4 regions of the Rahnella sp. RFA10(1/100) genome follow, and region 2 is predicted to be linked to each of the others. Evidence: predicted binding sites of a transcription regulator. Region 2 holds the regulator's gene; each other region holds the start of a gene.

Region 1 (7,875 bases), on a different contig from region 2:
TGTGCATAACACCGATGGCGAACTGATTTTCTCGCACAATCTGGATGAAGACATCGCCAGAGATTTGTTCGGTATCATGCACAATAATCCGGATATTCTGACCAACGTTTACCGCAATGACGACTGGTACATGAACCGTGACCGTGCCGATCAGGATGATTTCTTCCGTGAATCCGTTTTTAAATACAAACTGTATGAACCGGGTTTGCTGGAAACCGATGGCATCTGCAAAGTGTATTTCACCTGTGAAGATCACGAAAAACTGCTGCCGCTGGAAGAAGCTATCAATGCGCGATGGGGCGACCGTGTGAACGTCAGTTTCTCACTGCCGGTGTGTCTGGAAGTGATGGCAGGCGGCGTATCAAAAGGCCATGCGCTGGAATATGTCTCCAAACTGATGGGCTATTCCCTGAAAGATTGCATCGCTTTTGGTGACGGACTGAATGACCTGGAAATGCTGACCATGGCCGGTAAAGGGTGTCTGATGAGCGGATCATTGCCGCGCCTGAAGGCGGCGATGCCGGATGCTGAGATCATCGGTTCCAATGCTGATGACGCCGTGCCGCATTACCTGCGTAAGATGTATTTGTCCGAAGAGCGTTAATCTGCGGTAAACCAAAGCAGGGTTTCCACTCTGCTTTGGGATCTGCATCTGCTGCTTTATTACCGATGTCGCTGAAGCCTAACGTGCCGGTGTCGAGGCTGTTTTTATCCGCCGTTGCCGTGAATTTCTGCCACACTCACGCTGGCAGGCCGAGATGCCCCCACAAAGCATTGAGCGGCATTGTTGCCAGCGCAATGCACTCATCGGCTGCCCCATAATAAATTTTCAGCATCTCCTGTTCCAGCAAGGCGCCGCAGGTGAACACCACGTTGCCAAAAAATCCCTCTTTTTCATAAATCGCTTCCGGCTGTAACAGCGGTACTGAAGACTTGGCGAGGATGTTGAACGGATTATTCAGGTCGAGCAGCATCGCGCCGAGGCAATAACGCTGGTCTATGCGCGCTTTGGCGAACATATCCTGAAAATGAAGTCATCGAAACAGCTCTCCTTTGCTAAAAATACGCCACTCAGGTTCGGGTTTAATGCCACCAGCATTTTATTGTTTGATGTAACGGGCAAGCGGATTCTCCCGGATGGCGCGTAAAAAAGGCACCTTTCGGTGCCTTTCGACGAAGATAAACCCAACGTCAGGTACTTTTTGCCAGCTGCGCCTTATGTTTGTTTTCACTGAGCATGGTCAGTAGCAGCAGAATAACGGCCAGTACGCAACCGGCAATCATCACGATAAAGCCACCGTCCCAGCCAAAGTAATCCACGGTATAACCCACAATGGCGCTGGCCGCGACCGAGCCGCCAAGATATCCAAACAGTCCGGTAAAGCCGGCGGCCGTGCCGGCTGCTTTCTTCGGTGCCAGTTCCAGCGCATGTAAACCAATCAGCATTACCGGCCCGTAAATCAGGAAGCCTATGGTGATCATACAGGCCATATCAATGCCCGGATTGCCGACCGGATTGAGCCAGTACACCACGGTCGCGAGGGTGACCAGCACCATAAAGAACACGCCGGTTGCGCCTCGATTACTTTTGAAGACTTTGTCCGACATCCAGCCGCACAACAGGGTGCCGGGAATGCCTGCGTATTCATAAAGGAAATACGTCCAGGAAGATTTATCTAGCGCGAAGTGCTTCACTTCCTTCAGATACGTCGGCGACCAGTCCAGAATGCCGTAACGCAGCAAATAGACAAAGACATTGGCCAGCGCGATGTACCACAGCAATTTATTCGGCAAAACGTATTGCATGAAAATCTGCTTCGCCGTCAGTTCCTGCTCAGCAGATTCTTTTACATAGTCCGGCGGGTAATCGTTTTTGTATTCTTCAATCGGCGGCAGACCGCAGGACTGCGGCGTATCGCGCATGGTCATGAAGGCAAATACCGCCAGCAAGATGGCGCCGAAAGCAGGCATATACAGCGCCGCATGCCAGTCGTTAAACCACGCCATACCCAGCAGAAACAGCAGCGGAGGAATGCCGCCGCCGACGTTATGTGCGCAGTTCCATACCGATACCACGCCACCGCGTTCTTTCTGTGACCACCAGTGCACCATAGTACGTCCGCACGGTGGCCAGCCCATTCCCTGGAACCATCCGCACAGAAACAGCAAGACAAACATGATGGCGATGCTTGACGTTGCCCACGGCACGAAGCCCATGAATAACATCACTGCGGCGGCCAGGATCAGGCCAGCAGGCAGAAAGACGCGCGGATTCGAACGATCCGACACCGAACCCATGATGAATTTTGAGATGCCGTAGGCGATGGAAATCCCGGACAACGCAAAACCAAGGTCACCCCGTGAGAAGCCCTGATCAATCAGATAAGGCATCGCCAGTGCGAAGTTTTTGCGCACCAGATAGTAGGCCGCATAACCGAAGAAAATCCCCATAAATATTTGCCAGCGGAGGCGGCGGTACAGCGGATCGACGTGAGTCTCATCAACAGGAGCTTTGTGGGGCGCGGGTTTGAAGATACTGAGCATACATGCCTCCGATGGCATAAATCAGGTCCGACTCATCATGAGCCATGGGGAAATGGCTGGGCCAATGTGTTCTATAACGAACATCATGTTAGTTATTCGCGCACAAACGGACTGTGATTTATGACGGAAATGTTACATTTTTATTGCAGTCGGGCGGGGTTGTGAGATTGGGTAACAGCACAAAGCAAAAAAGGCGGAGCCTGAGCCCCGCCTGATATTTCCATCACCCCTGAATTTATTGAATTTTCAGGGTACTGATAATGGCTTCTGCATCGGTTTGTGCCTGCTGCTGATTATCCGCAGGCAGGGTAATTTGCAGGGTCAGCAAATGGCTGTCGACCTTGCCCAAAACGATAGACGAATAGGCTTTCTGACCGGCAGAAGTGATCACGCTGTCGTATTGCTGCAACGTCTGGCCGTTCACCTGAATAGATTTATTAGTGACGACCTGCAGATTGGTATCACGCGCTTTTTGCTGATCCTGTAAACGACCCGCCAGAACGTCCAGTGATTCGGGGGTGTTATCTCCCAAAATGACGATCACTGCTTTCTGGCCGGTACTGTCTGCATACACGTGCATATTATTGGCCTGAGTGCCCAGCTTACCACTCTGATCGCTCATCCCCTGCGGCAGGGAGAAGGTGACTTTGCCATCCAGCAGGCTGACTGGTGTGGTCGCCGCCGTCGCTGCGGCCGCCGGTGCACCTTTATCTGTGGCCGGTGCATCGGTCGACTTACCGTCACACGCAGCCAGACCGGCGATCAGTACTGCCATTCCCATCATTTTCGCGATATTACGCATCGGGCTTCCTTAAGTGGCCTGTTCACCAGGCTTACATGTTGACTTAACAGCCTTTATGGCAACCTATTCAGGCCACAAATGCAAGTCAGATTATGGCGCGATTTGTGTCTTACCGGCGACCGGGTTTAATGCGCGCTGACGGCAGAATGCGGAGTGTTTCCCTTTGCTGACAAACGTTTAAGCAGCATGTTAAGCAGCATGCCGTATATCGGCAGGAAGAACACCAGACAGATCAGGACTTTGAACGTGTAATCCACCATCGCGATTTCTACCCAGTGCTGAGCCATAAAGGCATCGCTGCTTTTGTAGAAGGCGATGAAGAAGAAGGACAGCGTGTCGCTGATATTGCCGAGGAACATTGAGGCGACCGGCGCTATCCACCAGCGGCGGTGCTTGCGCAGGCGGTTAAACACGTGAACATCGAGAATTTGCCCCAGCACATACGCCATAAAACTGGCGGTGGCGATACGGGCAACCATGATATTCAGGCTGTTGAGTGCTCCCATGCCCTGCCATTGCGCTTCAAAGAATAACGCTGAGATGACATAGGAAATGGCCAGTGCGGGCACCATCACGGACAGAATAATCCGTCGTGCCAGCGGTGCACCAAAGATGCGGACAGTCAGATCGGTGGCCAGAAAAATAAACGGAAAAGTGAACGCGCCCCAGGTGGTATGAAAACCAAAGATGGAAACGGGCAGCTGAACCAGATAGTTACTTGAGGTGATGATGGCAATGTGGAATAGCGAAAGCCATATCAGCGCGGAGAACCGCTGCTGAGCAGTAAAGGAGTACATATATGTGACCTTTTTAGTTGATTGGGGTGAGGGAACCCAAATACCCTGCATTCTTGAAACCGCAGGGGCGTTAGCTGTTTGCGGCGCGCATAGTAACTGTTTGCGCACCGTTTGCGCAACAGGGCCGGCGGTTAATTTTAGCGCAATGAGCCCTGTATGTTGCGTGTGAAATCCAGCGGGTTAAACTATGAGGCTTTGCTGCGCCCAAAGAAGTGTAGAGAAACGAAATGACCGATCCCTTTATCAATCCCGACCATCAGCTTGATGCGCTGGGTTTGCGCTGTCCGGAACCTGTGATGATGGTTCGCAAAGTGGTACGCACCATGAAAGATGGCGAAACACTGCTGATTATCGCCGATGATCCGGCAACGACCCGCGATATTCCCGGTTTCTGCCGTTTTATGGAACACACGTTATTAGCATATGATACCGACAATCAGCCGTATCGTTATTTACTGTGCAAAGGGTTGAGGGAAAAACAGGGCTGATGGCTCAGCCCGTGTGGTTTATTTCGATTTATTGCGCAACAGCCGCAGCGCATTGGCGGTCACCAGCGCTGTTGCACCGGAGTCCGCCAGCACTGCCAGCCACAATCCGGTCAGACCCATCAGCGTGGTCACCAGGAAAATCGCTTTCAGCCCCAGCGCTATCGTAATGTTCTGGCGGATATTCGCCCGCGTGGCGCGTGAAAGTCTGATCATCTGCGCCAGTCCGCTCAGGCGGTTGTGCGTCAGCGCGGCATCCGCCGTTTCCAGCGCGACATCCGTCCCACTTCCCATCGCAATACCGATTGTCGCCGCTTTCATGGCAGGCGCATCGTTAATCCCGTCACCGACCATGGCGACCGGTTTCTGTGCGTTCAGCGCGGTGACCGCCGAAACTTTATCCGCAGGCAGCAGACCCGCACGAAAATCAATGCCCAGGCGGTCCGCGATGGTTTTTGCCGCGCGCGGATTATCGCCGGTCAGCATGACGGCGGACACGCCCAGTGCTTTGAGTTTCTGCAATGCGTCGGCCGCGTCATCACGCAGACGATCCTGCATGGCGATCAGCCCGATCGCATTCCCTTCCTGTAATACCACGACGACGGTTTTTCCTGTGGATTCCCAGTCAGCAATTTGCACAAAGGTTTCCGGCGTCAGGCCGTTTGGCGTGACACTTTTCGGGGCCAGCACCTGAATTTTACGGCCTGCGACCACACCCTCGACGCCGGCACCGGCCAGGGCCCGGCGATCCTGCGCCGTGAGCGGTAGCGGATTACTGGTTTTTGCACGGGCCAGAATCGCCTGCGCCAGCGGGTGATGCGAACCTTCTTCTACCGCAGATGCCAGACTTAATACCTCGCCTTCGCTGGCACCGTTCAGCGGTAAAATCTTCGTGATTTCAGGTTTGCCTTCAGTCAGCGTACCGGTTTTATCCAGCGCAACGGTTTGAATCAGCGCCAGTTGCTCAAGCGCTGCACCCCCTTTAATTAATGCGCCCTGACGCGTGGCCGCTGCCAGTCCGGACGTAATGGCGGCAGGTGTTGAAATCACCAGCGCACACGGACAGCCAATCAGCAGCAGTGTCAGCCCGCGGTAAATCCAGGTCTCCCAAGACAGCCCCATTGCCAGCGGGGGAACGATAATCACCAGCAACGACATCAGCATAATGACCGGTGTGTAATAGCGGCTGAAGGTATCAAGGAAACGCTCGATTGGCGCACGGCGTTCATCGGCTTCTTCAATCAGTTGCAGGATGCGGTCGATGGCGCTGCTGCCCGGTGCGGAAGCCACTTCGAGGTGTGCCAGCCGGTCAACACACAGGCTGCCCGCCGGTACTTTTTCACCGGGCAGATGATCTACAGGCACTGATTCACCGGTCAGCGCGCTTTCGTCGAAACTGGCGGCGCTTTGTAAAACGGCGTCGGCAGGCAGGCGTGCACCTGCCGCGATTTCAATGATATCGCCGGGACGCAAACGGCTGACTGGCACGGTTTCCGATTGACCATTCACAATACGGACGGCGGTATCCGGGATCAGCGCCATCAGCGCTTTTACCCCGCTGCGTGCACGGCCGGATGCAAAAGCCTCCAGGCGTTCACCCACCATAAATAGCAGCAGAACCATGGCCGCCTCGGCCGTAGCCCCGATAAACAGTGCACCGAGCGCGGCGATACTCATCAGCGTTTCGATGGCGAATGGCGAACCGGCCCGGGTCTGGCGAATCGCCTGTCGCAGTACCGGCCATAGCCCGACCAGCGTCGTGGCGATAAACGCGATTTTGCCAGCCTGCGGATTGATATGGTCGAGAATCCAGCTCAGCAACATTAGCGCCGACAGGGCGATCAGAGGCAGCGCTTCCTGGAAACGGGAAGGTTCAGCGGCAGGTTTACTGTGTGGCTTGTCGAGCGATTGCAGGGTAAAACCTGCGGCGGTGACGGCATTCTGTACGTTCCGGGTGATATCAAAACCGGCATCAATCACCAGCTTTTCGGTGGCGAACAAGACTTTGGCGCGGTTGATGCCATGAATGCCGGAAACCGCTTTTTCAATTTTCCGGGCACAGGCCGGGCAATCCATGCCTTCCACCTTCCAGCTGTATTGCCGACTGCCGGAAAGCGGTGCTCCGGGGTCATCTTCACCCGGCGAGCCTTCAGTGCCGCTGCCGTCTGATGTGTGTGAATGCTCACTTGTTTTTGGCGCACAGCAACTGTCTGTCGTGGCGCAGGCAGAAACCGCCAGCGTGGCTTTTTCGCTACAGCAACCTGCCGGATGGGTGCCCGGCTGTGCAATAGCGCCGATTTTGTTGATACGCAGTGCAGGCGCACGTTTGCCCTGACATCCGCAGCTACAGCCGTTGTTTTTTTGCAGTGGGATCATAAAGCCTCCGGTTCGGAACCGAGTGGAATGACTCCCAGTGTAAACCCTGGAGTCAGCTCTAAGGTCAACAAGTATTTTATCAGCGGAACCAGAACGGTTCCGCGGCGGGATATTTTACAGGTATAGCGACCGGACGATCAGGAAGTGCCCGCCAAAATAACAGGCGGCAACCAGCGCGTCAGCGGCGCGGAAGGTAAAGCGGTAACGGCTGACCAGCCAGAGAATATTTCCCAGTAGTAACAGCGCCGCGCCGCAGAATAACGAAAACGCCATGTCGGTGCCGCGTGCGAAATACTGTTCGCCCGCCAGCCAGACCATCAGCAGGGTCATGGCGATGTAAGTGGTCACTGGCCATCGCAGTTCAGCCAGCCGCGTCCAGATCACGGCAAGAAGTATTGCACCGAGGATCAGCAACGTCAGCGGTAGCGGCCAGAAGAAAGTGATGGTCATCTGGCTGGCAAAACTCAGCGTATACAGCAGATGCGACAGGAAGAACGCACCGATGGCATACATAAAGCGTTCTTCAGGCAACAGTAACAGGCCGTCAGCCACCAGCGTCGCCGCCAGACCCAGCAGGATCAGATAGCTGTAAACGTTGAGTGTCGGTGCCTGCCAGGCAAGCAAAAGGAGCAATAACAGGGTGACGGGTTTAAAGACCCAGCGCTGCCAGCGCGGGCCGCGATAGCTGGCATCAACGAATAACCAGCCGGAGAAAAATACAGCGAGGAATGGCCAACTCATTGTTTATCCTTTTATATTTCAGCACAGAACATAAAAACCGATGTCAGGGTCTGCCTTCAGAAAAACACATCCTGTTTTCCCGGACTTGCTTTCAGTGTAGGAGAGAGAGCATGGCGGCGACAATCAGAAA
Region 2 (7,875 bases):
CCGGCAGTTCGATCACCGACGGGTTAGTGAAGCCATTTTTCTCCAGAATAATTTTCGCCATAGTGACGTTCTGGATCCCCGGGCCGCAGGCAATTTTCTTGCCTTTCAGATCACTGATAGCCTTGGCCGGGCTGTTCAGTGGTACCAGAAACTCATCTAACACCAGCGTGTGGTTTGACGGATTAGAACAGATAATTTTAAACAGACCCGGTGAGGTAATGGCCCCCAGTCCCAGCGCGCCGGTTGCGGTACCATTTGCGCAGCCGTGGATCCTGCCGGTGATCATCCCTTCAACAATTTGTTGTGCGCTGGCGAATTTCACCCCTTTCACATTCAGCCCGGCCTCTTTAAAAAAGCCCTGTTCAAGTGCCACGTACAAGGGTAAACCGCCGACAATCGGCCAGTAGCCAATACGGATTTCATCGTCGCCGGCTGCAAAAACCGACGTCGGGATCATGCCACCCAGGGTTGAAACGCCACCGGTAATGGCAAGCCATTGCATCAGCTGGCGGCGTTTTTTATCGACCGGACGGCATTCTGGTTTGATGTTTTTCATGGGCGGTTCCCTTAGCGGTTATGGATACATTGCAACTTGTACTGCAACTTGTATACATAACGTTAAGCACAGGGCATGCCAGTTTGTTAACGGGCGGGAAGCGGCCTAAATTCAGCAGGTTGACAAAGGGATACGCACTGCGCTGGTGCGATTTTTGGGCGCCTGCTCACAATCAGGATCCACGGCAGGGCATATCGCTAGCAATATTTTTAGCGACATGCCCCGCAAAAGATCGCGGTCAGACTTTAAATTCACTGCTTAAACGGCTGATACCCAGACCATTCACTTTGGTGACTTTGATTTGTACCGGAATGCGATCTTTCATTGCTTCGACATGGCTGATCACGCCGATGGTTTTACCCGAGGCGTTAAGGCTGTCGAGGGCATCCAGTGCCGTATCCAGCGTGTCGGCGTCAAGCGTGCCGAAACCTTCATCAAGGAACAGAGAGTCGATGCGGGTTTTGTCGCTGACCAGATCGGAGAGCGCCAGCGCCAGCGCCAGGCTGACTAGGAAGCTTTCGCCGCCGGATAATGTGCGGGTGTCACGTAGCGCATCGGCCTGCCAGGTATCGACCACCTGCAACTCCAGCGCATCGCTGGTTTTGCGCTGTAACAGATAGCGCCCGTGCAGTTTTTCCAGCTGGCGGTTCGCCAGATAAACCAGATGATCGAGGGTCAGTCCCTGCGCGAATTTACGGAATTTCGCCCCGTCACTGGACCCAATCATCTGATTGAGATAACCCCAGTCATCACAGGTCAGCTGTGCCTGCGCTATCTGAGCAATCAGCGCCTGTTGTCCGCTGTGGCGCTGCTTGTCGCTTTCCAGTTGGTTCTTCACTTCGCCCAGACGTTGTTGTAACGCTTTCAGTTGTTGAGCCAGTTCCGTCTGCTGCACGGTCAGGGCATTAAGATCACCGTCAGATTCACTCAGATGAGCAGGGCGGACAAGACGATGCTTTTCCAGCATATCTCTGGCGTCAGTCAGTAATGCCTGTGCCTGTGCCAGTTGTTGTTGCAGATGTTCTTTGCGTTGCTGCAGCTGTTGGCGCAGCACGTCGTCAAGCAGCGCTTCTTTCACCGCGGCTTCATCGGCAAACCCGCTGGTGCTCAGCGCCTGTTGCCACACCTGTTCCGTTTGCGTCAGTTGTGCGCTGGTCTGTAATTGTTGCTTTTGCGCACTGGCCAGCTGACCGGCAAGCTGGTCGCGTTGTTCCTGCGCCTTATGCAGCGCGGTCTGGGCATCACTGAACGCTTTTTCTGCCGCCTGCTGTTGCTGATGTAAGTGTTCGCGAACCTGAGCCACCTGGCGCTCGCCGAACAGTTCGAGGCGCCGGGCATGAAGCTCAGAAAGCGCTTTTTCACCTTCGGCCTGTTGTTTTTGCAACCGGACAAGGTCTTGCTGAGATTTCGCCTCTATTTCTACCAGCCGCGTAATGCGTTCGGTCAGCAATGCACTTTGCTGTTGTACTTTCTGTTGGAGATTCAGGGCGTCAGTCAGGGCATCTTTCGCCTGTTGAAGTGCCCGTGCCAGCTGTTCGTGCTGGCCGGTCAGCGCCTGAGACTGCTGCTCTTCTTCGTCGCGGGCGGTCAGCCATTGCGAGATGTCAGTGCTGTCATGCAGGGTAAACGTCAGATTCAGCGGCATGCTGAGCTGTTGCCAGTTTGCCGTCTGCGCATTCAGTTGCTGCTGATCCTGCTCCATCTGGATCTGCAGACGTCTTTGCTGTTCTTTCAGGCTTTTGATCTTCGCCGCCAGTTCGATACCGCTGGCTTTTACCGCATCGAATTCAAGCTGCATTTTCTCGACGCGCTGTGCGGTTTCAGAAGGTTTGATCTCCTGATAGTGTTCAACCGCCGGATGCGAGGTCGAGCCGCACAACGGGCAGGCTTTACCGCTTTGCAAATTCGCGCGTTCAGCTTCGAGGCTGACGATCAGCATTTCCTGTTTATGCAGCGTTTTTACGTCGTTGAGATGTTCAAGTTGTGTCTGACATTGCAGGCGGATCTTATCCAGGCGCTGCTCTTCCTCAGCCAGTTGTACCTGATACTGCGCAAAATCTTGGTTTTGTTGCTGCACGCGCTGGTTAAGCTGCGGGAAAAGTTGCGCGAGCGAAAAAAGCTGTTGTCGCACCGGCCGGAGTTGCATCAGTTCTGTTTGCCGTTTCTGTAAGGCTGCCAGCGGATGCTGTTTTTCCAGAGCTGCCTGACGCTGCTGTGCGGCGTTAAGGGCTTCGGTCAGTGCGGTCTGCCGGGTTTGATGCTGGCGGTTTTCTTCATCCAGTTTTTGTCGTTCTGCCGTTATTTGCCGCAGTGTTGTGTTCTGGTCAGCGGCCTGTTTCTGCGATTCACTGACCGCCCGCTGTGTTTCTGCCAGTGATTTGTGCCACTGAGCGATTTCACCGTCCAGCGGCAGGATTTTTTCTTCGATCAGCGTTTGCATCCGGCGCTGTTCTTCGGCCTGCTTCTGACGTGCAGTTTGCGCCTGTTCTGCTGCCTGGTTCAGCGGCGCCATCTGCGCGATCTGCTGTTCCTGTTGCTGTATCAGTTGCGTCAGATGCTGCTGAAGGCGTTGTGACTCTTCCTGACAACGCTGACGGTCATTGAGTAACGGACGCAGTTTTTCCGCCGGTTCACTGCGTGCCAGCTGTTGTAACTGCGGCGCGGCGGCCAGATTTTCCTGCTCAGCGGCAGCCAGCTGCAGCTGAGATTGCTGAAGTTTTTGCTGCACCTGTTGCCATTGTTGCAGCCAGTTCAGATCCCGCAGGCGTTGCTGCGCCTGTTGGCTGAGGCTGTTTTCCTGTGCGTTCAGTTCAGCATGCTGTGCCTCCAGCGTCTGGCGTTGTTCTTCGCTGAGCAGTTCGATGCCGGACATGCGCTGATGCAGACCGTCGAGTACGATGCGCGCTTCTTTATGTTGCTCAAAGACGCGCTGAGACAGCCGTCCGTAAATTTCGGTGCCGGTCAGTTCTTCCAGCAATTCGGCGCGGTCGTTGGCATCAGCATTCAGAAACGCGGCGAACTGCCCCTGAGACAGCATCATGGATTTGGTGAAACGGCCGAAATCCAGCCCGGTCAGTGTGGCGATGGCGTCGAGTTTGTCGCGCACTTTATCGGCCAGAATTTTGCCGCCGGCCAGTAACGCCAGCTCGACTTTCGGTGCCTGCAAGTTGCCATCCGGCGAATTTTTAGCACGACGCTGGCTCCAGAATGCGCGGTAAGCTACGCCTTTAACTTCAAACTCCACCTCAGCCAGCGATTCGGCGGTGTGGCGGGTCATCAGTTCGTTCTGGCTTGGTGTGATGTTCAGACGTGGCGTCTGATGATAAAGCGCCAGACAAATGGCATCAAGCAGGGTGGTTTTCCCTGCACCGGTCGGGCCGGTGATCGCGAATAATCCGTTGCTGGCGAACGGCTCGGCAGTGAAATCAATTTTCCATTCGCCTTCCAGCGAGTTCAGGTTTTTTAAACGCAGGCTGAGAATTTTCATTGTGCGCTGTCCTCTGCATTCTGACCGTGCGTGACCTGCTCAACAACCTGAGCAAAAAGAGTGCGCATCCGCGCCTGACGGGGGGCATCAGGGTCCGGCTCCAGCGCCAGCCGCCGTTCAAAGACGTCGCTGACGCTCAGTTCACTGAGGGTCTCTTTTTCCTGCTGCTCAATGCTGCTGATGCGCTGTTCTTTGCTGCGGCGCAACAGGACAACTTCCACCGGCAAATCCGCAGTCAGCGCCTGAATACGCCGCTGAATATCGCTGAGATAATCCTGCGTGGCGACTTCGATATCAAGCCAGACGGGTTTTTGTGCATCGCCGCCTTCGAACTGCGCCAGTTGCTTTTCAATTTCCGCCAGCGAGCCTTTGAGTATCTGCATGGGCTGGAAAACAGGAATTTCCAGCGTGTCGATGGCACTGAGCGTTGCCCCGTCGAAATCGAGCAGATACACACTTTTGGCTTTGCTCAGTTCGTCAAAGCTCAGGGCAATTGGCGAACCGCTGTAACGGATGTGGTGAGTTTTTGCGACGCACTGTGCGCGGTGAATATGGCCAAGCGCCACATAATCAACCGGCGGGAACGCCTGCGCGGGGAAGGCGTCAAGTGTGCCTATATAGATGTCACGCACGGAATCAGAAGTACTGACGCCAACGGTGGTCAGATGGCCGGTTGCAATAACGGGCAGCGGTATGCCAAGTTCATCACGCCTGGCCTGCGCGGCCTGCCAGAGCGCGTCATAATGTGCGGCGATGGCTTCCTGCAATGCCAGTTGTTTGTCGCTGCCGGACTGACCGGCCTGACTGGCCAGCAGATCACGCGGGCGTAAAAACGGGATGGCACACAGTACCGCGCCCGGTTTTCCGTCACGCTGACTGAGCACCAAAATCTGTTCAGACAGATTTTCGCCGACAGTGGCAATCACCCGCGTATTCAGGCAGGAAAGTAGCTCGCGTGATTCATTAAGTGTTGCGACGGAATCGTGGTTGCCAGCCAGTACCACCAGCTGACAGCCGGTTTGTTGTAATTCCACCACGAAGCGGTTATACAATTCGCGGGCATAACTGGGCGGTGATCCGGTATCGAAAATATCACCCGCGACAATCACGGCGTCGACCTGATGTTGCTGCACCTGACCGGTCAGCCAGCGCAGAAATGCCTGATGTTCGGCTGCACGGCTTTTGGTGAAAAAGTACTGGCCAAGATGCCAGTCTGACGTGTGGATCAGGCGCATGAGACTCCTGTATGAACCCTGGATGACGACAATGGGGCAAAGTATAAACGTCGGCGGGGGGAGATGTCCCCGATAAATCAGTCCAATTTCAGCAAGATGGCCGCTAATTATCTGTCATATTTGACTGTAATGAACCATTCTTTTCGTTCATAAATCTGTCACAAAACTGACGCATAATGGCGCCCGCAATCAAATAAAAGATCGCTAACCTATTGGCAGGACCTACGATGGCTAGACGTATATTGGTGGTTGAAGACGAAGCTCCAATCCGTGAAATGGTGTGTTTTGTACTGGAACAAAATGGCTATCAGGCCGTAGAAGCTGAGGATTTTGATTCGGCGATTGGGCAGCTTGTTGAACCTTACCCTGAACTTATCCTGCTCGACTGGATGTTACCTGGCGGTTCCGGTATTCAGTTTATTAAGCATCTTAAACGTGAGGCGCTGACCCGCGAAATTCCGGTGATGATGTTGACCGCACGCGGTGAAGAAGAAGATCGGGTGCGTGGCCTCGAAGTCGGTGCCGATGATTACATCACCAAACCGTTTTCCCCGAAAGAGCTGGTTGCCCGCATTAAAGCGGTGATGCGTCGCATCTCGCCAATGGCGGTGGAAGAAGTGATCGACATGCAGGGTTTAAGCCTGGATCCCTCGTCTCACCGGGTGATGGCCAACGAACAGGCGCTTGATATGGGGCCGACAGAATTTAAGTTATTACACTTCTTTATGACGCATTCTGAACGTGTTTATAGCCGGGAACAGTTGCTCAATAACGTCTGGGGCACTAACGTTTATGTGGAAGATCGCACCGTAGACGTGCATATTCGTCGTTTGCGTAAGGCGTTGGAAACCAGCGGACATGACAGAATGATCCAGACTGTTCGTGGTACCGGATACCGTTTTTCAACGCGTTATTGAGTCCTCACAGCGGAGAATCTGTGTGCTAGAACGTTTGTCATGGAAACGATTGGCCGGCGAATTTTTTCTCTTTTGTCTGCCAGCGTTAATTCTCGGTATTTTCGTCGGTCATTTCGGCTGGCTCCTGTTTGTGTCGCTGGTTGCGGCACTGGGCTGGAATTATTACAACCAGCTCAAACTCTCTCACTGGCTGTGGCTTGACCGCAGTATTACGCCGCCGAACGGCCGCTGGAGCTGGGAGCCGCTGTTCTACGGGCTTAACCAGATGCAGATGCGCAACCGGCGTCGGCGTCGCGAATTAGGTCAGTTGATCAAACGTTTTCGCAGCGGTGCTGAATCGCTGCCCGATGCCGTGGTGCTGACCACGGAAGAAGGCAATATTTTCTGGTGTAACGGGCTGGCGCAGGATCTGCTCGGTTTCCGCTGGCCGGAAGATAACGGGCAACATATCTTCAACCTGCTGCGTTATCCGGAATTCCGGCTGTGGATCCAGACCCGCGATTTCAGCCGGGCGCTGAATCTGCAACTCAATAATGAGCATTACGTCGAGTTTCGCGTTATGCCTTATTCAGAAGGGCAACTGCTGATGGTGGCACGCGATGTCACACAGATGCGTCAGCTTGAAGGTGCACGGCGTAACTTCTTTGCTAACGTCAGTCATGAGCTGAGAACCCCGCTGACCGTATTGCAGGGATATCTGGAAATGATGGAAGACGCCAAACTGGAAGAACCTTTCCGCACCAAAGCACTGGATACCATGCAGGAACAGACGCGGCGAATGGACGGGCTGGTGAAGCAGTTGCTGACGCTGTCGAAAATCGAAGCTTCAGCGAATATTGATTTGCATGAGAAAGTCGATATTCCGGTGATGCTCGGTATGCTCGAACGTGAGGTGCAAACGTTAAGCAACGGCCGGCATGAGGTGGTGTTTCGCATTAATGACAAACTGAACGTCTTTGGTAATGAAGATCAGTTGCGCAGTGCGGTATCGAATCTGGTGTATAACGCCGTCAACCACACGCCTGCCGGGACGCGGATTGAAGTCAGCTGGCAGCAAACGCCGCATGGTGCGCAATTCCAGATCAGTGATAACGGACCGGGCATTGCGCCGCAGCACCTCCCGCGCCTGACCGAACGTTTTTACCGGGTCGATAAGGCCCGCTCGCGGCAGACCGGCGGCAGCGGACTCGGGCTGGCGATCGTCAAACATGCGCTCAGCCATCACCACACCAAACTTGAAGTCATGAGTGAAGTGGGGGTCGGTACGCGCTTTATGTTTACGCTGGCACCGAAGTTGATTGTTCCTCCGGAACAGGCCAGCCAAAGCGATGTAAAGGGATAAAAATCAAGCCACAGCAATAAGCTGTGGCTTCTTTTAGCAAATGATCTGTAACCCTTTTTCTTCGATTAATAGCAGTAAAAGCAGGGCGGCACCCGTTGGTTTCGTTTCGTTGCGTTCCCATTTTTGAATACTGTTAGCCGACATATTGATGAGTCTGGCCAGCACACCCTGACTGATTTTTTCTTTCTCACGCAACGCACGAATATGTTCAGCTGAACTTTCGGCAAAGGCTCTCAGCCGCTCTTCCTGAACGGCCTCATCAACAATTTTGTTAATATCGCGCATCGTGGTTTGTGAAACCACGCCAGATGAGTCATGGAAGCGTTGAGCCATCCGCT
Region 3 (7,875 bases), on a different contig from region 2:
GCTGACCAATCCGTCGCAACAACGCATGCAGCAGCAACAGCAAAACAATCAGCAGATGCAGAAACGCCAGCAGGAGCAGGATTTACGTAACAGCCAGCAGCAACAGCAACTCAAGTTGAAATCGCAAATCCAAAGCAATCAGCAACGGTTGCAGATCCAGCAGAATAATCAGACGCTGAATCAGAAATTGAACCAGACGCCTTAACCCGCAGTTCAGGCGTGGTGAACACCACGCCTGATGCCGGATTTTAACGCCAGGTTCTAGGCAAAATCGGGCCCGATCACATCAATCTTATCCGTACAGATACAGTCCACGCCCCAGCGCAGTAATTCGCGGGCGCGTTCCGGGCTATTCACCGTGTACACCAGAATACGCAACCCGGCGTCTTTAATCGCTCTGACGCGTTCTTCGTTCAGTAATTTATGGTTAAGATGCAGGGAAACGCACTCCAGTTCACCGGTCAGTGCTTTCCAGTTTTCGTGCCATTCGTCGATCAGTAAGCCGCGAGGCAATTCCGGTGCGGCTTTTTTGGCGGCAACCAGCGCATTGAATTCAAACGAGGAAAGCAGCGGCGGAACGGCCTGATCTTTCCACAATTCACGGGCAGCCAGCGCGATGTCAGTGCCGGTTTTCTCATCAGTTCCGGTGGTCGGTTTGATCTCGATATTTACCATCATGTGATGGTATGCGCAGCGTTCGGCTACCTGCGCCAGCAGCGGCAATTTCTCGCCTTTAAATGTGGCGCTGTACCAGTCACCCGCATCAAGCTGGGCCAGTTTTTCCCACGGCAAATCCCCCGCAACACCCCAGCCGTTGCTGGTACGTTGCAGCGTATCGTCATGCAGCAGGAAGATCTCTCCACCCTGCGCCAGTTTGGCGTCAAATTCGATCATGGTGTGACCGTATTTTGCGCCTGTGTCGATGGCTGCCAGCGTATTTTCCGGCGCCAGTGCGCCACCACCGCGGTGTGCCACAATACGTGGATAGGGCCAGGCTTTCATGTTCATTCCATCCGTAATCCGCTGTGAGTATCGAAAAAGTGTAACGCTTTCGCCGGGAAATCCAAGCGCAACAGCGATCCGGCTGTCGGGAACACTTCATGCGACAAACGGACAACAACGCCGCTGCCCGCCAGCTTGCCGTGCGCCAGATTATCCGCGCCCAGCAGTTCCAGCGTATTCAGCACCATCGGGATCCCCTGCTGAGTATCATCAGTCAGATGAATATGTTCAGGACGGATGCCCACCGTCAGTTCACGGCCGCCCCATTCAGGGCGCGGAACCGGCAGCGGCAATTCAAATCCGCCTTCCATTACCAGCGATAATCCATCCGTAGTCAGCTGGCCCGGTAATAAATTCATGGCTGGCGAACCGATAAAACTGGCGACAAACAGACTTGCCGGTCGGCGGTAAACTTCGGAGGGTGTACCGATTTGTTCGGCAATGCCTTTGTTCATCACGATCACACGCTCAGCCAGCGTCATGGCTTCGACCTGATCGTGCGTGACATACAAACTGGTGGTGCGCAGACGGCGGTGAAGCTGTTGCAGTTCGAGGCGCATCTGCACCCGCAGTTTGGCATCAAGGTTGGACAGCGGTTCGTCGAACAGGAATACCGCCGGTTCACGCACGATAGCGCGGCCCATCGCCACACGCTGACGCTGGCCACCGGAAAGCTCACGCGGTTTGCGTTTGAGCAGCGGGCCGAGTTCCAGGATACGCGCCGCCTCTTCGACGCGGTCGAGGATCTGCGCCTTGCCGAAGCCACGAATTTTCAGGCCATATGCCATGTTGTCGAACACGGTCATGTGCGGATACAGCGCGTAGTTCTGAAATACCATCGCGATGCCGCGGTCTTTCGGTTCCAGTTCGGTGACGCGTTGGTCGTTGATATAAATATCACCGGAGGTGGTGCGCTCCAGCCCGGCCACCATACGCAGCAGGGTGGATTTTCCGCAGCCGGAAGGGCCGACCATCACGATGAATTCGCCGTCAGCGACGTCCAGGTCAATGCTCTGGATAATCTGGTTTTTGCCGTCGTAGGATTTGGTCACTGCCTGTAATTTCAAATTTGCCATTTCAGTTTACTTCTCACTGTCTACCAGGCCGCGCACAAACCAGCGCTGCATCAGGAGCACCACCGCCAGCGGTGGCAATAAGGTCAGGATCATGGCCGCCATCACCTGATTCCATTGGGTCGAGCCGTCGCCGGAAGAAATCATGCTTTTAATTCCCGCCACCGCCGTGCCCATCGAGGCATCATTGGTGATCAGGATCGGCCATAAATACTGGTTCCAGCCATAGATGAAGGTGATGACGAACAGCGCTGCAAGGTTGGTTTTTGACAGCGGCAAAACGATGTCCCAGAAGAAGCGCATCGCGCCAGCACCGTCGATACGCGCCGCTTCCAGCAGCTCATCCGGCAAGGTCATAAAGAACTGACGGAACAGGAAGGTCGCGGTCGCAGACGCCATCATCGGCAACGTCAGTCCGGTGTAGCTGTCGAGCATATGCAGATTGGCGATCACCTGCACGGTCGGGAAAATACGCACTTCCACCGGCAACATCAGCGTCATAAAAATCAGCCAGAAGAACAGATTACGCAGCGGAAAACGAAAATAGACAATCGCGTAGGCCGACAACATGGATACCGAAATCTTACCGATGGTGATCACCATCGCCATGATGAAGCTGTTGAACAGCATCCGCCCGAATGCCGGACTGCTGTTGCCCGCGCCCTGCGTCCAGATGATGCTGATGTTTTCCCATAAATGCGTGCCTGGGATCAGCGTCATCGGCACGTCAAAAATTTGTTTGTTATCCAGAGATGCCGCCACAAACGCGACATACAGCGGAAAGAGGATCACCAGCACGCCGAGCAGCAGCATGATGTGGCTGAAAATATCCAGCCCTCTGCGGTTTTCAATCATTGGTAACGCACCTTACGCTCGACAAAGCGGAACTGAATGAACGTCAGGCCGCAAACCAGCAACATCAGAATCACGGACTGCGCGGCAGAACTGGACAAGTCCAGACCGGAGAAACCTTCGCGATACACTTTGTAAATCAGGGTAGTTGTCGCCTGTACCGGGCCACCGGCCGTCGCGGCATCAATCACCGGGAAGGTATCAAAGAAGGCGTAGACCAGATTGACCACCAGCAGGAAGAAACTGACCGGCGAAATCAGCGGCAACACCAGATGGAAGAACCGGCGAACCGGACCCGCACCATCGATAGCCGCCGCCTCCACCAGAGATTTGGGGATCGACTGCAATGCCGCCAGGAAGAACAGGAAGTTGTAACTGATTTGCTTCCAGACCGATGCCAGCACCACCAGAAACATCGCCTGACCGCTGTTTTGCGCGTGGTTCCAGTTATAGCCCATCGAGCCTAAGAAATGGGTGATCAGACCGAGGCCGGGGCTGAACAGGAACATCCACAATACGGCGGCCACGGCAGGCGCAACGGCGTATGGCAGGATCATCAGCGTCTGATAAATCCGGCTGCCGCGTACAACGTGATCGACCAGCGCCGCGAAAAACAGCGAAACGGCCAGCCCGATAAACGCCACCATAAAGCTGAATTTCAACGTGGTATAAAACGAATCGAGATAGTACGGGTCCTGAAACAGCTGTATGAAGTTAGTCAGACCGGCAAACGTACTGGATAAGCCGAACGGATCCAGCGTCTGAACCGAATACCACAGCGCCTGACCTGCAGGCCACAGGAAAAATATCGCGGTGATCAGCAGCTGTGGCAATACCAGCGCGTAGGGCAGCCAGCTGCAACCAAAACCGGGACGGTGTGAACTCATGATGGTGTACTCGTTGATGCGATGGCGGGTTTAGCTCCTCCCCCTGCGAAGGGGAGGTTGGGAGAGGGTTTTGCAAACGACTAAGCTGTCTTTAATACCCCACCAACCCTCCCCTTCGCTGGGGAGGGAGCAAAACTGGATTACTTAGTAGAAGCTTCGAAGCGACGGAGTAACAAATTCCCGCGCTGTACCGCAGTATCTAATGCTTCTTTGGCAGTTTTCTTACCACTCCATACGCTTTCCAGTTCTTCATCCACGATGGTGCGGATCTGAGGCATGTTGCCCAGACGCAGACCCTTGGTGAACGGCAATGGCGGCTTGTTCAGCATCTGGCGGGTAGCAACGTCAGAACCCGGGTTCTTGTCGTAGAAGCCCTCTTTTTTGGTCAGTTCATACGCGGCGGTGGTCACCGGCAGATAACCGGTTTTCTGATGCCATTCGGCAGCAATTTCAGGTGTGGTCAGGAATTGCAGGAATTCGGCAACGCCTTTGTAGGTATTTTTGTCTTTGCCGTTCATTACCCACAGGCTTGCACCACCGATGATGGCGTTTTGTGGGGCGCCTTTGATGTCTGCGTCGTAAGGCATCATGCCTACGCCATAGCTGAATTTAGAATACTGACGGATGTCAGCCAGGGAACCGGAAGAGGCGGTGGTCATTGCGCAATCGCCGTTATAGAACTTGGCGGTGGATTCATCCTTACGACCAAAATAGGTGAAATCACCTTTTTTGTTCATGTCTTCCAGCATCTGAATATGTTTGATTTGCTCTGGTTTGTTGAATTCCAAAACAGCATCCGTGCCATCGAAGCCATTATTTTTGGTAGCGATCGGCAGACCATGCCAGGCGCTGAAGTTCTCGATTTGGATCCAACCCTGCCAGCCACTGGCGTAGCCACATTTCATGCCAGCTTCACGTAATTTCTCGGTGTACACCGCCATATCCTGCCAGGTTTTTGGCGGCTGATCCGGATTAAGACCGGCTTTCTTAAAAGCGTCTTTGTTGTAATACAGCACCGGCGTGGAGCTGTTGAAAGGCTGGGACAGCAGGCGGCCTTTGGAATCGGAGTAATAACCCGAAACAGTCGGCACAAACTGGGAAACGTCTTCTTTAATCCCTGCATCACTGAACACTTCGTAAACCGGTTTGATGGCTTTGCTGGCCATCATGGTCGCGGTGCCCACTTCGTAAACCTGCAGAATCGCAGGCGCATTACCGGTTCGGTACGCTGCAATCCCAGCCGCCAGGCTTTCGTCGTATTTGCCTTTATAGACAGGCACAATTTTGACATCAGGGTGCGTCTGGTTAAAACGGTCGGCCAGCGAGTTCACTTCTTTGCCTAACTCGCCATCCATAGAGTGCCAGAAAGGAATTTCTGTCACAGCAAAAGCATTGGCGCTGAAAGCCAGCGCCAGCGCGGTGCCAATGACCGTTTTTTTGAGGTTGATGAACATGCCTGTCTCCTGAATTCTGCTGGTGTAGAACAAGTGCAGAGAAATAATGGATATTAAGAAACGTTTTTATTCGGGAGCTAACATGACATGGAAAAATGACAGAAAAACATAAAATCAATGACAGTAATATGACAGCGATGTTAAATAAAGCTTTGTAGGGCATTGCTTAATTCATAATGAATTCGACTTGAACAGCCACTAAAATTATCATGCACTCAGAAAAATCTACCACCCACCTCATTTACAACCCCTTAAATAACATACAAATACAAGGTGAAATTAAGAAAAATGGAAGATAAGAACATATGCCAGATAAAATATGGACGATAGAGGAATTTAAAAAGCAATCCAATCTGGGATTGTTTCACAGAAGGGCCAATGTTTATCTGGCTCATATTGATACGCTCTTACAACATTACAAAATCATTACGTTAGAAACGCCCGATTTAGAAGCCAATCTGCTGCTAATGATTTGTGATGCCTGTCAGAAATATTATCACCGTAAGCCTGCAAACCATCGCGCTGCGGCGGTCATGATACTTCATGATCAGGCTCTTAAACGCGCTAAGGCCCTCACTCTTCAACTCGTGACCGGCGATAGCTCAGGCCACGGACTTCGGGGTTGGGCGAAAGTCAGGGCGGCAGTAAAACCTTTTGTGGTGGGAATAACGGGCAAAACACATCACCGTTTACATCAAGATTACTGGCAGGAAGCATTAATACCCGGCCATTTTCCTTTAGCAAGGGCCATTGCTTATAGTAAAGACCCGTTATCAATCTGGAAGACGTCCTCAAGCCCATTGAGTTTTTTGGACTGGCTGCGTGAATTTTATATTCCGGATATGTTTGATAATAAAAAGGGAGAAGAATTACTACGCAGACTGCAAATGGGCGTCACTTATTTAGACAGCGCACAGCGTGAAGATAAAAAAATTTATATCAACAATGGCATCATTTATAATTCACGCGGTGAACGGTTTCACACAGGTAATATGAGCACCAATACTGCTGGCGAGGGATGGGCCATATTTGTGATGGCGCCCAATAATAGCCTTTACGCTAACGATCATAGGGTGGATATTTTCCACCACTCGAGCTTCCTGAGCGGCGCGCCGGTACAGGCTGCCGGTGAAATAGCGGTAAATAATGGAATTTTGGTCGGGATTACGTGTAAAAGCGGCCATTACCGCCCGAACGCGGCCAGTTTTGTGCGCATTTTATTCTGGCTAAAGCAGCATGGCGCCCTGCTCCAGGGTGTTGCTGCCTGTCCGGTCATTAGCGATCATATTCAGGAATTTTTTGACGCGGAAGAAGTGCTGTTAAATGGCGGGAAAAAGGGAACGAAAAATATAAAACCGTGTAAAGTTTATCCATCCGACATGTAATGCCTGCCGACAGGTACCGGGCACAAAAAGGTACCTGCTGACAGACAAGCGAAGGAAAATTACAATGCGCGTTTGAGGCGGGCAACCGCCTCATGCATTTGCTCTTCAGTCGCGGTAGCAAACGACAAACGGAACGTCGAGTGATCCGGGTTATCGGCATAGAAGAATTCGCCCGGTACAAATACCACACCCTGCGCCAGCGTCTTTTTCATCCAGTCAGCACAATTACGCGGTTCGCGGAAGCGTGCCCACAGGAACATGCCGCCTTTCGGATATTCAAACGTCAGCACGTCTCCCAGTTCGCGTTCCAGCAGTTCGGCCATAACCTGACATTTCTTTTTATAGGCCGTACGGATGGTTTCGATCTGCTTCGGCAGACGGCCCAGGCCGAGATAATATTCGGCAATTGTCTGCGACAGCGCGCTGGCATGCAGATCCGCCGCCTGCTTGATGATGGCAACTTTGTGCAGTAGCCAGTCGGGCATAATGACCCAGCCCAGACGCAGGCCCGGTGCCAGGATTTTAGAAAATGTCGAAGTGTAGATGATGTTATCCGCGTTACCGTACAGCGTCTTCGACAGCTCGAAAAGCGTCGGCTGGCGTTCTTCAGTGAAACGCAGTTCGCCGTAAGGGTCATCTTCCACAATCAGAAATTCGTGCTGTGCCGCCAGTTTTACCAGCTGTTCGCGACGGGCACGACTCAGGGTCACGCCGCTCGGGTTACCGAATGTCGGGACAAGATATACACCTTTGATTTTCTGCGTCTTCAGCAGTTGTGCCAGCTCATCAACAATCATGCCATCGCCGTCAGAACCGACGGATAACAGTCTGGCCTCCGCCAGTTCCAGCGTCTGTAAGGCTGCCAGATAGGTCGGGCGCTCGACCACGAAAACGTCATCCGGGTTTACCACGGCGCGCATCACCAGATCCAGCGCCTGCTGGGAGCCGGCAGTGACCACAATATCATCCGGACTGGCCACCACACCGCGTTCCTGACAAAGCTCAGCAATACGCTCACGCAGCGTATAACTGCCTTCAGTCAGCCCATACTGAAAAGCATGCTCCGGCTGTTCAGTGATGGCCAGTTGCGTCGCCTCACGCAGACCGTCGAAATCAAAAAGCGCCGAAGAAGGAATACCACCCGCCAGCGAAATAACGCCTTCCATCTTGCTGTGTTTCAGCAATTCCCGGATGGCCGAACTTTTAAGCCTGACCATACGGG
Region 4 (7,875 bases), on a different contig from region 2:
TGAATGTGCGCTCACCGCTTTTCGCTATGCAGGCAGCACTTCCCCTGTTGAAAAAGGGAGCGAGCGTCGTTTTGATAGGTTCGATTGCCGATGTGATTGGCACGCCGGGATATGGTGTATACGGTGCCAGTAAAGCGGCACTTCGTTCTTTTGCCCGCACATGGACACATGAACTCTCCGCCCGCGGTATTCGAATTAATGTGGTCGCCCCTGGCCCTGTCGATACGGAAATGATGCTTGCAGCCTCCGAAGAACTGCGTAATGGGATAATCAGCGCAATACCGTTAGCAAGAATGGGCAAACCTGAAGAAGTCGCAAACGCCGTACTCTTCCTGGCGAGCGATGAAAGCAGTTATATCGCGGGAGCAGAAATCTGTGTGGACGGTGGGCTGACACAGGTTTAGTTGTAGCGCTTGCCTCTGGCACTAAACTGCCCACAAAAAGGATTTCGTTGGGCAGCCAGCTGTTCTTAATTTTGGCCGATCACATTGGAGAAGAAAGGCAGGTTTGGCTATGGGACTGGCAACATCGCCTTTTCAACATGGGTCATTGCTGCCAATAAAAAACCCGCCGGGGCGGGTTTTAATGTTTGCGGCAAACTGCAGATTAAGACTGCGGATCCACCGGCTGAACTTCAAGCGAAACCATACCGATGCCCAGCTTACGCGGCTGGAAGCCACCGCTGGTCCCTTCGGTGGGCTCAGTCGGCTCCGGCGGCGTGATCACGATACTCTGCTCCGCCCCCGGGTTGGTGAACTGTACTTTCACGATGCCGTCAGTATCACCAAAGGTCACAAACTGTTCCTGATCCCCGACGCGGACAGAAACCGGCTTATCAATATTATTACCGTAAGCACGTGCGCGGATCACCACATCAAAAGTAGCGGGCAGCGGTTTGACATAATCAATTTTCACCGACGGTGCCAGATTGGCATCTGACCAACGTCCCCAGTTTTCAACGGCAGACACACCGGTAATCGCTTTTACCTGCTCCGGCAATCCCGGCACCATAAAGGCAATGGCTTTCGACTGGTAGGTAGTGGCCGCATCGTCAATGTTCAACGCATTCAGGGTTTGCTGATAAATGGCGTTACTGCCCGACGTGTCTTTCGCGAAGTCTACTTTACCTTTGAAGGTATCGCCGGTGGCCTGCACAATTGTCGGCTTCGCCCCGAGGTTGCCCGATGCAACACACAGGCCGGTATTGAGCGACAACTCCGGTGCCCACACACGGCCCATTTCGTAGCATTTATCGACCCAGACAAAGTTATCGCTGGTCGCCAGTCCGGCCAGCTGTTTTTTCAACGGCGTTGACAGATAGACATCGAACATCGGTTCAATTTTGTCTCCCGTGACCTTCAGAATAAACGGCGTTTTGATGGTCATGCCGGAGAAAGTAAAGGTACTGTCTTTGGTATTCACCGCATAATTTTTGATGCTGTTCGGGAAGCCCCATTGTTTGATGACCGCCGGTTTCCAGGCATTCACTTTGTCATCAATATTCAGGAACTGCGCGGTCATCGAGGTCGCAGAAACACCGCTGCGGCCGAGACCGATATAGTTATCGCCGCCCATCATATCCAGTATGGTCGCACCATTATCCAGCGTACTGCGTTTCGCCGCATTGAGCTCACCCACCGGATGACGCCCGTCAAGGACGAAGAACAGGTCTTTACGGTTCTGTTTAGTCAGAATGTTGTATGCCGTGTTGTTCATTGCCAGATGGTCGGAAGACACCACAATGACGGTGTTATCAAAATAACCGGACTTTTTAATCTTATCGATAAAGGCGGCAATCAGTTCCTGACTACAGGACACGGCACTCAGTGACTGGTTAGCTTTACCGTTCACTTTATATTCCTTGCGGGTACAACCCCGGGAAATAAAGCCATCAGGATGATGCGTGTCAACGGTCAGCGTGAACAGTGAAAATGGCTTACCTTCCTGACTCAGCGTGATGAACTTTTTATACACTTCATCCAGCAAGGTGTCGTCATACCAACCCCAGTCGTTTTTGTAAGACGGATCCGCCACGGTCGGACGCAATTCGTTGTAGCCATAAAGATGGTCGAAACCATGGGATTTCAGGAAAGTACCTTTACCTGCGAAAGCCAGTTCTGCGCCCTGATAGAAATAGTTGGTATAGCCGGCACCTTTGAGCACGTCGCCAAGACACACGTTTTCCGGGTAGAAGGTCGCCAGTGCACTGGAGGCATTGCCATCAAACGGCGCAAACAGCGGGATCCCGCACTGGGAAGCCACCATACCGGCGATGGTATAACCCGTGCCCGGCAACTGTTTGGTATTAGTGAAATCAGTGCTCTGCGCTTTATGGCGATTTAATTCGGTCGTCAGGCCGGGGAAAACCTTGTCATCAAAATAAGTGCGTTCCAGACTCTCGCCATAGATATAAACCAGGTTAGGTTTTTTCGCGCCCTTGATGACTTTTTCGGGCACTTTGTAATAGGTATTAAAATCTGCGCCGTTGCCGGAAATTTGCGTTTTGACCAGCCGGGAAATGTTCTGGAATGCCTGAGTGGAACCCACGGAAAAGACCGCCAGTACCACGGCCAGTGCGCTGTAGACGGCACTGCTGTTTTTAGCACGACGCTGTTTCAGCCCCCACGCCAGCAAAGCAAATACGGCAATCAGCCCCGCCAGTAAACCGATAAACGGCAGGATATATTTATTGAGCCCCGCCCCTTTCAGGCTGCTGGTAACGGTATATAACACGGCGTCCGTGATGCCTTCGCCGGTGAAATAATTGCTGCCGATCAGGATGACATTCAGAATGACGTAAAGCCCGAGGAAAAACAGCACCAGTGAAAACCAGACACGGCTGGACGACGCCCGCGTGACGTAGAGAAAAATAGAAGAAAGAAATAATACAAATGAAATTATCTCAGAAGCCATTTCAGCACCCTGTCTGATTAAAACAATAAACTCTACGACCCATTTCTGCTGTTTTGCGAGCAGCGCCGACGGTTCAACTCATCGAGCGAATGACCTGGATCATTCACTTCATCCCTGAGACAGGAAAATTCATGCCAAAAACGGATAGCGCTATATAGCCTGTTGAGCCTGAACGGGTCAACGCCTTCACCCGGCTTCAGGTCACTGATTTCGCCTAAAAAAATGGTATTTTACAAATTTTTGACGGCTGATTTCGCATGATAACCCAGAAATTTAACTTTATGGTCACTTTTCAGTAAGAATCTTATGATAGCGGAATACTGTGAGTGAAATGTGGAGGGCGGTTGAAAATTAACAAATTCGGAATAAACCTTATTAGAGGTGACTGGCTGAGATACCCGTAATTACTGACGTTAAGCCCGGCGAGCAACGCACAATGCGCAGACACAATTGAGTGATTCAGATAAGAGAGTGCAGCCAATACAGCTGCAACTTCAGGGAGACGGGGCTCAGATCCCACCTAAGTAGGCTTTGCGCACCTCCTGATTATGCAAAAGTTCTTCTCCCGTCCCACTCAGGCGAATTTGCCCGTTGACAATAACGTAACCCCGGTCAGACAGCCTGAGCGCATGATGCGCATTTTGCTCCACCAGAAAGATCGTCATGCCACTTTTCGCCAGTTCACGCAGGGTCTGGAAAATTTGTTTCACGACAATGGGTGCCAGCCCGAGACTCGGTTCATCGAGCAGTAACAGCTTCGGACGACTCATCAGCGCACGGGCAATCGCCAGCATTTGCTGTTCGCCACCGGACATGGTCATCGCCCGCTGTTTACGGCGTTCCTTCAGGCGCGGGAATAACGCAAACATGGTTTGCAGATCTTCTGCCGCATGCTGATTCCCGACAGGAATGGTGCCCATCAGTAAATTTTCTTCCACGGTCATATCCGGAAAAACGCGCCGCCCTTCCGGCGATTGTGCAATTCCCGCCGAGGCCACAAAGTGTGTCGATTTGCGGCTGATATCTTCTCCGCGAAACAGGATTTGCCCGCTCTGTATGCGTGGCTGACCGAATATCGACATCAGCAGCGTTGATTTTCCGGCACCATTGGCGCCGATCAGCGCCACGGTTTCTCCCTGATTCACCTTCAGAGACACCTGCTGCAATGCCTGAATCGCCCCGTAATACACATTCACATCGCGAAATTCCAGCATCGTGTCGCTCATAAGCTGACCTCGTCATCTTCATCAGCACCCAGATACGCGGCGATGACCTTTTCATCATTCTGAATAACCTGCGGTATGCCTTCGGCAATCACGTCGCCGTGGTCGAGCACGATAATATGGTCGGAAATTTCCATTACCATGCCCATATCATGTTCTATCAACAGGACGGTAATATCGTGATGATCGCGAAGGAAACGGATAATTTTACTCAGCGTACGTGTTTCCACCGGATTCAGACCGGCAGCCGGTTCGTCCAGGCAAATCATTTCCGGCGCGGTACACATTGCACGGGCGATTTCCAGCCGCCGCTGCTGACCGTAAGACATCTCCCCCGCCAGCCGGTTGGCGCAATCGACCAGTTCCACCACCTCCAGCCAGTAAAATGCGCGGTCAAGCGCCTGATTTTCAGCCCGGCGGTAACCGGGTGTATTGAGCACGCCCGCAATCAGGTTGCGGTTAGTCTGCATGTGCTGCGCCACCAGCAGGTTTTCAACCACCGACATTTCACGAAACAGCCGGATGTTCTGAAAAGTTCGCGCCAGCCCGGCGCGGTTGACCAGGTGCGTACCACCGAACATTTTGTAGAAAATACGTTTGCCCAGCTGCGCCGGTTTAATCCAGTCATCCGGCTGAAATTTCTGTCCGAGCACCTGGATCACATTGGTGGTGCGCCGGCATGTATTGAGCAAAATATTGCCGCCGGACGCTTTATAGAAACCGGTAACGCAATTAAATACCGTGGTTTTCCCTGCCCCGTTCGGGCCGATCAGCGCGGTAATCGAACCGCGTCTCACCGCAAGATTCACATCGTTCAGCGCCTTGATACCGCCGAAATGCATACGCAAATGTTCAACACTGAGGATATTGTCATCGGCTAACGCTTCGCTCATGGTGCGACTCCTTTGCGCACGGCAAACCCGCTGCGGCTGATGCGGATTAAGCCGCGCGGCCGCCAGATCATCATCACCACCATTAATACGCCAAACAGCAATACGCGATATTCAGCAAAGCTGCGTAACAGTTCCGGCGCGACGGTCAGCACAAATGCTGCCAGTACCACGCCGATGGTTGAACCCATACCGCCCAGCACCACAATCGCGAGGATCAGGGCAGATTCGAAAAAGGTGAAAGACGTCGGGTTAACGAAACCCTGATACGTGGCGAAAAACACCCCCGCAATACCGGCAGTGGACGCGCCGAGCGTAAAGGCAGACAGTTTGACCAGCACATGATTGAGCCCCATCGCACGGCAGGCAATTTCATCCTCACGCAACGCTTCCCACGCCCGGCCAATCGGCATGCGGGTCAGCCGGTGTTTGATAAACAACACCAGCAACACCACCAGAACCAGCACGGCATAGATGAAGATAAATTTCATGTTCGGGTTATAAGTCAGATGAAAAAACTCGTGGAACGGCACGCCGCCTTCCTTCGCCCGCCGGCCAAATTCCAGACCGAAAAAAGTGGGTGGAGGGGCAGATATCCCGTTAGGGCCACCGGTGAAAGATAACCAGTTGGTCAGCACCAGCCGGATAATTTCACCGAAACCTAACGTCACGATCGCCAGGTAATCCCCGTGCATACGCAGCACCGGGAAACCCAGCAAAGCGCCTGCCAGTGCGGCCATCACCGCCGCCAGCGGCAGCATCGACCAGAACCCCAGCCCGAGGTACTGATATCCCAGCGCCAGTCCGTATGCACCAATGGCGTAAAACGCCACGTACCCTAAGTCGAGCAAACCAGCCAGACCGACCACGATATTCAGTCCCAGGCCGAGCAGGACATAAATCAGCCCCAGAATGGCAACCGTCAGAATATATTTGGTGGCGACGAACGGAAAGAAAATCGCCAGCACGAGGAGCAGTGGAATAATCCAGCGCAGATTGCTTTTGTCATCCGGCGCGCGGACATACACACCCGCGCTGTCAGATTCGAAACGCGCACGCATTTTCTGTCCGGCCCTCGTTTCTAAAAATACACTGAGCAGGAAGCGGCCGGACATCACCGCCACAATCATCCAGACCAGGCGCTGACTATGGAAATTAAAACTGTAGCCATCGAGCACCACGCCAACCACCGGCCCGAAAATAATCAGCGCCACCAGCCCGGCAAAAATGGCATCCAGCAGACAGCGTTTCAGTGAAAAGCCACTGTTCACAGCAGTTTGTGACATCATTTTATTTTCCTCACACTTTCGTCACGACCGGACGGCCCAGCAGGCCCTGAGGGCGGAAAATGAGGATCACCACCAGCAATCCAAAGGAGAATACGTCTTTATAATCGGAATTCACCATGCCTGAGAACTGCGCTTCGGCGATCCCCAGGATCAGCCCGCCGAGCATCGCGCCCGGTAATGAGCCGATCCCGCCAAGCACCGCGGCGGTGAAGGCTTTGATGCCGATGATGAATCCGGCATAGAAATCGAACGTGCCGTAGTTCATGGTCACCAGCACCCCGGCCAGCCCGGCCATCGCGGCACCCATCATGAAGACCAGCGAAATGATACGGTCAGTATTAATGCCCAGTATCGAAGCCATTTTTCTGTCCTGCTGCACGGCGCGACACATCCGCCCGAGTCTGGTGTGGCTGATAATCCACGATAAAACCAGCATGCCCACCAGTGATGCCAGCAGGATGAAAATTTTGGTGTAGGTCATCTGGACAAAACTTTCGCCGATATGAAAACGGAACGCGCCATCCAGCAGGGTCGGAATACCTTGCTGCCGCGGCCCCTGACTGATCTGGGCGTAATTTTGTAAGATAAGCGACATGCCGATAGCAGAAATCAGCGGTGCAAGGCGGGTCGAATTACGCAACGGCTTATAGGCAATGCGCTCAATTGCCCAGCCGTAAACGCCGGTGACCACGATGGTGAACACCAGAGTGCCCAGGATCAGTAGCGGAAAAGAGTGAAGTCCGAAGAAAGAGAGCAGTGCCAGCGCAATGGCGCAGAGGTAAGCTGAAATCATATACACTTCGCCGTGTGCGAAGTTAATCATGCCGATAATACCGTAAACCATGGTGTAGCCGATGGCGATCAATCCGTAAACAGCACCCAGCGTGATGCCATTAAATAACTGTTGCAGAAAGAATGAATCCATAAATACGCAGTCTCTTTTTGTGACCGCGCCCGGCTAAGGCGCATTCATTAAAGCGAATAAAACATTATCGCTACAGCCGTCCGGACCCGGTCAGCGCACAAGAACCGTCGCGTACATAGAATACGTAAGGTCACTGAGCACTGCCCGGGTTCAAATGGCAAATAAGCGTGCTTTATTCTTTCACTTCCTGATATTTGCCTTTGTCATCCCACTTATAAACCACGTAATCCGAAACTTTCAGATCGCCTTTGCTGTCCCAGGCTTTTTTGCCCATGACAGTATCCACGCTGTTGGCTTTCAGCCATTGGCTGGCTTTGGCGGAATCGCTGCCGCCGGTGGCTTTGAACGCTGCGGCAATGGCCTGAACGGAGGCATAGGAATAAAGGGTATAACCTTCCGGCTCAAACTTGCTGGCACGGAATTTATCGATGACCGCTTTACCTTCCGGGATCAGGCGCGGGTCTTTACCAAAGGTCATCAGGATGCCGTTGGTGTATTGCGGGCCACCTGCGGCGGTGACCATTTCTTCGTTCACGATGCAGTCACCGGAGAAGAAGGTGGCCTGCACGCCCTGCTCACGCATCTGGCGCACCAGCGGACCGGCCTCCGGATGGCAACCGCCGAAGAACACCACA

What was found. The regulator PhoB, encoded in region 2, activates phosphate uptake and scavenging genes when phosphate is short. The targets are predictions, from matches to a motif close to CTGTCATAAAACTGNCNNAT.
Region 1: the regulator PhoB is predicted to act here: its motif matches at 2,674-2,693, upstream of glpT (glycerol-3-phosphate transporter).
Region 3: the regulator PhoB is predicted to act here: its motif matches at 5,384-5,403, upstream of ugpB (sn-glycerol-3-phosphate ABC transporter substrate-binding protein UgpB).
Region 4: the regulator PhoB is predicted to act here: its motif matches at 3,141-3,160, upstream of opgB (phosphatidylglycerol--membrane-oligosaccharide glycerophosphotransferase).

What each region holds. Positions count from the first base shown of each region.
Region 1 covers NZ_SEWR01000010.1:57,163-65,037, reverse strand. The annotation lists gene yigL (sugar/pyridoxal phosphate phosphatase YigL) at 1-604, shown strand, start outside; partial or broken gene ETV65_RS22025 (glycosidase) at 741-995, opposite strand; gene glpT (glycerol-3-phosphate transporter) at 1,192-2,544, opposite strand; gene ETV65_RS22010 (DcrB family lipoprotein) at 2,780-3,346, opposite strand; gene ETV65_RS22005 (7-cyano-7-deazaguanine/7-aminomethyl-7-deazaguanine transporter) at 3,472-4,143, opposite strand; gene tusA (sulfurtransferase TusA) at 4,371-4,631, shown strand; gene ETV65_RS21995 (zinc/cadmium/mercury/lead-transporting ATPase) at 4,650-7,004, opposite strand; gene ETV65_RS21990 (lysoplasmalogenase) at 7,119-7,745, opposite strand.
Region 2 covers NZ_SEWR01000003.1:96,554-104,428, reverse strand. The annotation lists gene ETV65_RS10860 (ABC transporter substrate-binding protein) at 1-556, opposite strand, end outside; gene sbcC (exonuclease subunit SbcC) at 795-4,043, opposite strand; gene sbcD (exonuclease subunit SbcD) at 4,040-5,278, opposite strand; gene phoB (phosphate response regulator transcription factor PhoB) at 5,506-6,195, shown strand; gene phoR (phosphate regulon sensor histidine kinase PhoR) at 6,218-7,537, shown strand; gene ETV65_RS10835 (helix-turn-helix domain-containing protein) at 7,571-7,875, opposite strand, start outside.
Region 3 covers NZ_SEWR01000010.1:37,730-45,604, forward strand. The annotation lists gene ETV65_RS21890 (DUF2756 domain-containing protein) at 1-205, shown strand, start outside; gene ugpQ (glycerophosphodiester phosphodiesterase) at 262-1,008, opposite strand; gene ETV65_RS21900 (sn-glycerol-3-phosphate import ATP-binding protein UgpC) at 1,005-2,078, opposite strand; gene ugpE (sn-glycerol-3-phosphate ABC transporter permease UgpE) at 2,085-2,930, opposite strand; gene ugpA (sn-glycerol-3-phosphate ABC transporter permease UgpA) at 2,927-3,814, opposite strand; gene ugpB (sn-glycerol-3-phosphate ABC transporter substrate-binding protein UgpB) at 3,955-5,268, opposite strand; gene ETV65_RS21920 (hypothetical protein) at 5,574-6,653, shown strand; gene ETV65_RS21925 (PLP-dependent aminotransferase family protein) at 6,713-7,875, opposite strand, start outside.
Region 4 covers NZ_SEWR01000001.1:915,516-923,390, forward strand. The annotation lists gene ETV65_RS04025 (SDR family oxidoreductase) at 1-404, shown strand, start outside; gene opgB (phosphatidylglycerol--membrane-oligosaccharide glycerophosphotransferase) at 607-2,913, opposite strand; gene ETV65_RS04035 (ABC transporter ATP-binding protein) at 3,423-4,139, opposite strand; gene ETV65_RS04040 (ATP-binding cassette domain-containing protein) at 4,136-5,029, opposite strand; gene livM (high-affinity branched-chain amino acid ABC transporter permease LivM) at 5,026-6,312, opposite strand; gene ETV65_RS04050 (branched-chain amino acid ABC transporter permease LivH) at 6,326-7,240, opposite strand; gene ETV65_RS04055 (branched-chain amino acid ABC transporter substrate-binding protein) at 7,413-7,875, opposite strand, start outside.